2 regions of the Methylobacterium sp. J-072 genome follow, and region 1 is predicted to be linked to the other one. Evidence: riboswitches for the same ligand, from Rfam matches in the RefSeq annotation. Region 1 holds a riboswitch; the other holds the start of a gene.
The links. A riboswitch is a leader RNA that binds a small molecule or an ion and turns the genes downstream of it on or off. The one in region 1 is predicted to bind thiamine pyrophosphate.

Region 1 (4,193 bases):
GCCAGCTGCGCCCGCGTCCCGACACGCGGGAATGCGGTCGACCGTGATACCGCCCAAGGCGACCACCGGCAGGCCGGTGCGCCGGGAAGCGGCGATGCCCTCCGGGCCGAGGGCCGGGCCGTAGCCGGGCTTGCTGGCGGTGGGGTAGATCGGGCTCAACGTGACATAGTCGGCGCCGGCCGCGGCAGCGATCTCCGCCTCGGCGGGCGTGTGGACCGAGACACCGATCAGCGCGCCGGGTCCCAGAACCTCGCGCGCCGCTGCGATCGCCTCCGGCCCGCTTCCGCCGCCGAGATGCACGCCGTCGGCGCCGAGCGCGCGGGCCAGCGCGACATCGCCGCCGACCGTCAGGAACGCGCCGGCGGCGCGCGTCCGGGCGGCGACATCCGTGCCGAGCTGCCGCCGTGCTTCCGGATCCAGATCACGGTCGCGGAACCAGACCCAGCGGGCGCCGCCGTCGAGAACCGCCTGCACGGTGTCGGCCAGGGGACGGGACTGCCCGTGCCGGTCCGTCACCGCGAGCAGGCGGGACGGCAGCGGTCTCACGAACCGACGAGGCCGAGCTGTGGGCTCGACGGGTCGGCCCGGCCGCGGCGCGGGATCCGGCCGGCGCAATACGCGTCGCGGCCCGCCTCGACGGCCCGGCCCATGGCGCGGGCCATCCGCACCGGGTCGTCGGCCTTGGCGATGGCGGTGTTGATCAGGCAAGCGGCCGCGCCCAGCTCCATGGCGATGACCGCGTCGGAGGCCGTGCCGATGCCGGCATCGACGATCACCGGCACGCCGGCCCGGCGGCAGATCAGCTCGATATTGGCCGGGTTGGCCACGCCCATGCCGGAGCCGATCAGCGAGCCCATCGGCATGATCGCGGCGCAGCCGAGATCCTCCAGGCGCTGGCAGACCACCGGATCGTCGTTGCAATAGGGCAGGACCACGAAGCCCGAATCCACGAGGTGGCGGCAGGCCTCGATCAGCTCGGCCACATCCGGGTAGAGGGTCTCGCGGTCACCGATCACCTCGACCTTGATCCAGGTGGTGTCGAGCGCCTCGCGGGCGAGCTCCGCGGTCATGATCGCGTCGCGGGCGGTCTCGCAGCCGGCGGTGTTGGGCAGGAACCGCTTTCCCTTGAGGATGCGCACGGTGTCGGAGCCGTGGCCCTGAAGCGAGACCCGGCGGATCGAGGCGGTGACCACCTCGGCCCCGGAGACCGCGACGGCGTCGCGCATGATCGCCTGGGTCGGGTAGCCGGCGGTGCCGATGAACAGCCGCGAGGACAGCTCAACCCCGGCGACGGTGAAGCGGTCCGCGTCGGCCTCGGGGCGCAGCGGCGTGACGATCTGGTCCATGGTCAACCTCCCTGCATGGCGCGGACGATCTCGACGCGATCGCCCTCGGCGACGGGCGTCTCGTCCCAGTCCCGGCGGCGCAGCACGCGGCCGTTCAGCGCGATGGCGACGCCCTGCGGGCTCTCGATGCCGGTCTCCTCGGCCTCGACCCGGAACAGGGCCGCGATGGTCTCGACCGCGTGCTCGCGCGGCTCGCCGTTCACCAGAAGCTTCATGCCGAGGCCCTCCGGGGTTCGGGTTGGGCGAAGCGCGCCCGGGTGAACGGTCTGGCGATCTCGGGGAGCGCGCCATCCGTCACCAGCGCGGCGACCGCGTCGGCGGTGACCGGGGCGAGCAGGTAGCCGTTGCGGTGATGGCCGGTGGCGGCGACGAGGCCCGGCGCCAGGGTGTCGATGATCGGTGCATCGTCGTCCGAGGTCGGGCGGTAGCCGCTCCACACGGCCTCGACCTCCATCTCCTCGATGCCGGGCAGCACCCGGCGGGCGCCCTCCAGCAGCGCGTAGAGGCCGCCGGCGGTGACGCCGGGGCGGAAGCCGCAATCCTCGACGGTGGCGCCAACGATCAGCTGGCCGTCGCTCTTCGGCGCCATGTGGACCTGCTCGGTCCAGATCATCCGGCCGAGGGTGCCGGTGCGGGCGGTGGTGCGCAAAGCCAGAGACTGGCCCTTGAGCGGGCGCACCGGCAGGGCGAGGGCTTCGGGCAGCAGCCCGCCCTCCCCGCTCCAGGCGCCGGAGGCCAGCACGACGGTGCCGGCCGTGACGCCCTGATCGCCGACGCGGATGCCGGTGACGGCCCCGCCGGACCAGTCGAGCCCGGTCACCGCACTATGCTCCACCAGGGTCACGCCGGCGCGCCGGCAAGCCTCGGCCAGCGCCGCCATGACGAGGCGGGGATCGACCTGGTGATCCAGCGGGCAATGGACGCCCGCGGTGACGGAGGGGCGTAAGCCCGGCTCCAGGCGCCGCACCTCGGTGCCCGACAGCCACGCGGCGTCGAGGCCCGAACGGCGTTGCAGGTCGTAGCGGAAGCGCAGGCGCTCGACCTCGTCGCGGCCGATGGCGACCACCACGGTCCCATCGGGCCGGTAATCGATTGGCAGGCCGCTCTCGGCTTCGAGCGCATCGCGAAAGCCCGGCCAGAGCCGCAGGGATTCGAGGGCGAGCGGCAGGAGCGGGTCCGAGCCGGGCTCGTGCTCGGCGGCCGGGGCGAGCATGCCGGTGGCGGCGAGGCTCGCGCCCGCGCCGATCGTGTCGCGCTCGACGACGACCACCGAGCGGCCCGCCCGGGCCAGACGCCACGCGATCGACAGTCCGATCAACCCGCCGCCGACGATGGCGACATCCGCCCGCGCGGGCATCGAAGCCGGCGCGGCGAGACCGGCCGGGATGCGGCGGCGTCCGATCGGTGAAACGGGGCGGTCAAAGGCCAAGATCATCTCCGCGGGATTCCGTCGCGAAGATCGGGCCGTCTGCTTCGGTGAGAAGCTGTGGCCTGCCTTTCGGGCAGCCGCGGTCCAATCCCTACGCCGGTATGAGCCGGATCAGGTTCAAAGGATTTCCGCGCCGCAGGTCCGTGAGGACGTGCCAGCGGTTTCTCAGCCCCTTGCCGGGGATCTCCCTGGAACAGGCATAGATCTGGTCGCGCGGAGAGCGCCGGTCAACCCCGGGGCTAGCCGGTCGGGCCTGCGGGGAGAACAATCGGCAGGTCGCAGTCAGCGTCCGAAGACGAAACCGGTTGCGATGGGCCGATCAGCTCGGCGTCCGCGGCCGCAAAAATTTCGGCCGGAACACCGCCATGGGCTCGCGGAACCCGTCGAGGACATGCTCGCCCAGTGGGATCGGATCGCCCCAGAGGAAATCCACGAACGGCTTCGACATCAGCAGCGGCTCGCCGAGCTGCCGGTTCAGCCGTGACAGGCGGCTCGCGAGGTTCACGTCGCGGCCGATCACCGTGAAGTCGAGCCGGGAGCCGGAGCCGACATTGCCGTAGGCGGCCTCGCCGTGATGAAGCGCGATCCCGGCGGCCACCGGTACAGCGAACTGATGCAGGGCATTGGCCTCGTCGAGGGCCGCCAGCGCGTGCTGGGCGGCCGTGAGCGCGCCCTTGGCGGCGCCCCCGAGATCGTCCCCGGATTCGCGAAAAATCGCCAGCAGACCGTCGCCCAGGTATTTCAGGACTTCGCCGCCTTCCCGCTCGATCGGCGGCACCAGGCAATCGAAGAACACGTTGAGCAGCCCGACCGCCTCCTCGGGGGTCATGTCGGCGGAGGTGCGCGTGTAGTCGCGCATGTCGGCGAACAGGATCGCCGAGCGGATCCGCGTCACCTGCCCGCGGCGGATGTCGCCCGCCAGGATCGCCCGGTGCGGCTCGTCGCCGACATAGAGCCGCAGCACGTGGTCGAGCTGCTTGTTGAGCACGCGCATCTCCACGACCGCGGCCAAAGCCGGCATGACGAAGCGCAGGATCGCGATGTCGTCGTCACCGAACCCGTCGGGCGCCTTCGTCGCGAAGGTGATGCCGTTCTTGGTGCCGTTGGTGAAGAACAGCGGCGCCACGACGTAGTGGGTGTAGCCGCCGGCCTTCAGGTCCGGGATGATCGCGTAGGCGTCGTCCGGCGTCTCGGCGACGTCGAGGATCAGCCATTCGCCGGTCTCGTGGACCGTGTGGAACGGGCTGCTGAGATAGGCTTCCTGCGAGCGGCTCCCGTGCGGGAACAGGCGCACGCTGGTGCCGCCGTCCCGGGTCCAGACCCGGCCGACCCCGGCATATTCCGAGTGCAGGGTGTCGATCGCCGTGGAGGCCCGGTCCACCGGAACGCCGACCGCGATCAAGCGCTCGGCGAGGCCG
Region 2 (4,193 bases), on a different contig from region 1:
TGGCGGCGTGGAAATCGTCGGGCTTGCCGCGGATCCAGACCAGGAAGCGCGCGATCTCGGGATCGGCCCGCAAAGCCTCGACATCGGCGAGGCGCTTGGCGATCTCGGCCTCGCTGTAGCGGGCATGGATCGCCGAATGGCAGATCTGGTGCAGCCGCACCGTGCCCTGGTGGGTCCCGCCCTTCAGCTTCGGGGTGAGGTGATGCAGGCTGGAGCGGGCGCGCGGCGGGATCGGCCGGCCGCAGAGCGGGCAGACCGGATCCGCCCGGGGGGCGGCGCCCGGCATATCCGGATCGTCGGCGTTCCAGCGCCGGGAGCGGCGTCCGACCAAGCGATCCCTCCTTCCATCCCGATCAAGGCACGGCGCTGTCCGCAGCGAGACAGGCCGGCCCGACGCGCCCGCGAAACGTCGCCTCGGCCTCGCGGTCCCGGATTCCGAAGATCGAGACGTGATCGCCCGGGATGAACGCGAACCGCGCCCGGGGGCCCGCCGCCGCGGCCAGCGCCCGGGCGAGCTTGGCCGGCACCACCGGGTCGTCTTTGCCCTGGACGATCAGGACCGGCTCGGTCCCGCCGCGGATGCGCAGGTCCGAACGATACGTGTCGCGCAGGAGCCAGGATGGGGCCAGCGGGACATGCAGCCGCACGGTGTGGGTGAGGGAGTCGAACGGCGCTTCGAGATAGAGCCCGACCGACGCGATACGCTCGGCCATCGCCACTGCGACGGCCGCCCCCAGGGAATGCCCGTGCAGCAGGATCGGCGCGCCCGGCGCACGCGCCATCGCGGCCGCGATTGCCGCCATCCCGTCGCGGATCAGCCCGTCCTCGCTCGGCGATCCGGTCGAGCCGGGATAGCCGCGATAGGCCGGCGCCAGCACGCCCCAGCCGGCCGAAAGCCAGGGATCGGCGGCGAAGCGGGCGGCATGCGGCTCGGGCCGGGAGCCGTTGCCGTGGAAGCTCACCACCACCCCGCATCCCGGCCGCGGCGCCCGCCACAGGGCGAAGAGCCGCTCGCCATCCTCGGTGGTCAGGGTGATCGGCTCTGTCCCGGGCGGGGCGAACCGGTCGCCTGCCGGCTCACCCGCCCAGGCCGCTCCCGGATAGATCAGCCGCCGCTGGAACACGGCCAGAGCCACCAGCGCGGCCAGATAGACCAGGGCCACGATGGCCAGCAGCAGAAGCAGGATCCACATTTTTTTGGAGACTGGGCTGAGAGACCTTGATAGCCGCGTTTCGCCCATCTCAGGAGGCGAGGCCGATCGGAGGCTGGGCAGCCCCAACCTATTGCGCGCGCTCGACCAAGCCGTGCATCAAGCCGCCTTCCGGATCGTGAAGTCGACATGCACGGTGTCGTAGGGAAACACGATCCGCCCGTCCTCCGTACGATCCAGGACGCCCGCGTTCAGCAGCGCGTGCACGTCGCCATGCGTGTTCTTGACGTCGCGATCCAGCAAGCGCGCCACGGCCCGCAGCGACATCGGTTCCTGCCCGGCCAGAATCCGGATCAGCTCCCAGCGGCGGGGCGTCAGGACGGTCCACAACCGCTCGACCGTCGGAAACGAGATGAAGGCGCCCTGCTCCTCGCCGCGGAAAGCCGCCAGCGCCCGGACAGTGCTGTCTTCGATGGTGGAGACACCGATGGTCACGGTCTTCATGGTCATCTCCAGGATGCGACATCGGCCCAGAAGTCCGCCATCAGGGCCTCTGGGCTTGTAAAGGTGTAAGGCACTTCCCGCTCGCCGATATGCTTGTGGTCGCCCTTCCCGGCCTCGTTGTCGTAGCGGAGCACGCAAGCACCCTCGACCACGAAAGCGAGCCGATACTTGAAGCCGTGGGCGCTTCCACGAACCGGAGACGGCACCCTCCAAACGACGAGTTCGGCGAACGACCGATCGGCCGTGACCTCGATCCGTTCCCTGAACAGCAGCGCGGCGTCCATGACGTTGGCGAGAATGCCAACGGACCAGGTCGTTGGCAAGCGTGCCAACAGGCATTCGGAGAGGAGCGTTCCCCTATCCCGGCAGCGGTGATCCGATCCCGGCGGCGAGCCGCGCGGTGGTCCGCCCCGCTACCGTGCCGAACCGTGCGATCATGTCAGCCCCTCCCCTCAGCACAGCATTGACAAACCCTTTGGCGGAGCCGAGTCTTGAACCGTTCCGAGGGGGGCCCTGTAGAGGGCTGAGATTGGGCACGCTGCCCTGACCCTTGAACCTGATCCGGCTCATACCGGCGGAGGGACGGGAACCTGCGGCTGCCTGCGTGCGGCCGGATCTCATCTCAGCCATCGCGTGGTCCGGAACGCTCCAACACGAGGAGAGGCCCACGATGAACGCACCCGTTCTCCCCAAGGACGTGAAAGGCAGCCCGGAGACCGTGACCACGGGTCCGGTCACCGGATCGCGCAAGGTCTATGCGAGCCCGGCCGGCCGGTCGGACATCCGCGTGCCCTATCGCGAGATCGTCCTGTCCGATCCGAAAGAGGAGCCGGTGCGGGTCTACGATCCGTCGGGCCCCTATACCGAGACCGACGCGCGCATCGACCTCACCGCCGGCCTGCCCGGCGTGCGCGAGCCCTGGATCGCGGCGCGCGGCTACACCGCGGTCGAGCCCCGGGCGGTCAAGCCCGAGGATAACGGCTTCGCCGGCGACAAGCTCGTGGACCCCTGCCCCGCCGCCCGCACGATCCGGAAGGCCGGTCCTGGCCAGATGGTGACGCAGTACGAGTTCGCCCGCGCCGGGATCATCACCGAGGAGATGATCTACGTCGCCCACCGCGAGAACGCCTGCCGCGACGCGATGCTGGCCGGCGCCGAGGCCACCCTCGCCGACGGCCAGAGCTTCGGGGCCTCCGTGCCGCCGTTCATCACCCCCGAATTCGTGCGCGACGAGATCGCCCGCGGCCGGGCGATCATCCCGGCCAACATCAACCACACCGAGCTGGAGCCGATGGCGATCGGCCGGAATTTTCTGGTCAAGATCAACGCCAATATCGGCAACTCGGCGGTCACGTCGTCGGCCGCGTTGGAGGTCGAAAAGCTGGTCTGGTCGATCCGCTGGGGCGCCGACACGGTCATGGACCTGTCCACCGGCCGCAACATCCACAACATCCGCTCGTGGATCATCCGCAACAGCCCGGTGCCGATCGGGACCGTGCCGATCTACCAGGCGCTGGAGAAGGTCGGCGGCGATCCGCTCAAGCTCGATTGGGAAGTCTTCAAGGACACGCTGATCGAGCAGGCCGAGCAGGGCATCGACTACTTCACCATCCATGCCGGCGTGCGGCTGGCCTACGTGCCGCTGACCGCCCGGCGGGTCACCGGCATCGTCTCGCGCGGCGGCTCGATCATGGCGCGCTGGTGCCTGGCCGGGCACCGGGAATCGTTCCTGTACGAGCATTTCGACGAGATCTGCGACATCATGCGGGCCTACGACGTGTCGTTCTCGCTCGGCGACGGCCTGCGTCCGGGCTCGATCGCCGACGCCAACGACGCCGCGCAGTTCGGTGAGCTGGAGACGCTGGGCGAGCTCACCAAGATCGCCTGGGACAAGGGCTGCCAGGTGATGATCGAGGGCCCCGGCCACGTGCCGATGCACAAGATCAAGGTCAACATGGAGAAGCAGCTGCGGGAATGCGGCGAGGCACCGTTCTACACCCTCGGCCCGCTGACCACCGACATCGCCCCGGGCTACGACCACATCACCTCGGGCATCGGCGCCGCCATGATCGGCTGGTTCGGCACCGCGATGCTCTGCTACGTCACCCCGAAGGAGCATCTCGGGCTCCCGGACCGGGACGACGTGAAGACTGGCGTGATCACCTACAAGATCGCCGCCCACGCCGCCGACCTCGCCAAGGGCCACCCGGCCGCCCAGCTGCGCGATGACGCGCTCAGCCGTGCCCGGTTCGACTTCCGCTGGGAGGACCAGTTCAACCTGGGCCTCGATCCGGATACGGCCCGCCGCTACCACGACGAGACCCTGCCGAAGGACGCCCACAAGGTCGCGCATTTCTGCTCGATGTGCGGGCCGAAATTCTGCTCGATGAAGATCACGCAGGACCTGCGCGCCGAGGTGCTGGCGATGGAGGAGGCCGGCGAGGTCGTGGGCGCGTCGCCCGCGATGTCGAAGGCCGAGGCCGAGGCCGGCATGCGGGCGAAGTCGCAGGAGTTTTTGGCGGAGGGCGGCAAGCTCTA

Region 2: linked by a shared signal. The riboswitch ahead of thiC (phosphomethylpyrimidine synthase ThiC) and the one ahead of thiO (glycine oxidase ThiO) in region 1 are both predicted to bind thiamine pyrophosphate.

The regions. Positions count from the first base shown of each region.
Region 1 covers NZ_JAKSYK010000192.1:111,218-115,410, forward strand. Annotated here, with positions in the region: gene MKK67_RS24295 (thiamine phosphate synthase) at 1-546, opposite strand, end outside; gene MKK67_RS24300 (thiazole synthase) at 543-1,346, opposite strand; gene thiS (sulfur carrier protein ThiS) at 1,349-1,561, opposite strand; gene thiO (glycine oxidase ThiO) at 1,558-2,781, opposite strand; TPP riboswitch at 2,846-2,974, opposite strand; gene MKK67_RS24315 (adenylate/guanylate cyclase domain-containing protein) at 3,095-4,193, opposite strand, start outside.
Region 2 covers NZ_JAKSYK010000131.1:12,375-16,567, reverse strand. Annotated here, with positions in the region: gene MKK67_RS14940 (HNH endonuclease) at 1-331, opposite strand, end outside; gene MKK67_RS14935 (alpha/beta hydrolase) at 354-1,193, opposite strand; gene MKK67_RS14930 (hypothetical protein) at 1,311-1,655, opposite strand; gene MKK67_RS14925 (DUF6516 family protein) at 1,658-1,939, opposite strand; TPP riboswitch at 2,150-2,255, shown strand; gene thiC (phosphomethylpyrimidine synthase ThiC) at 2,326-4,193, shown strand, end outside.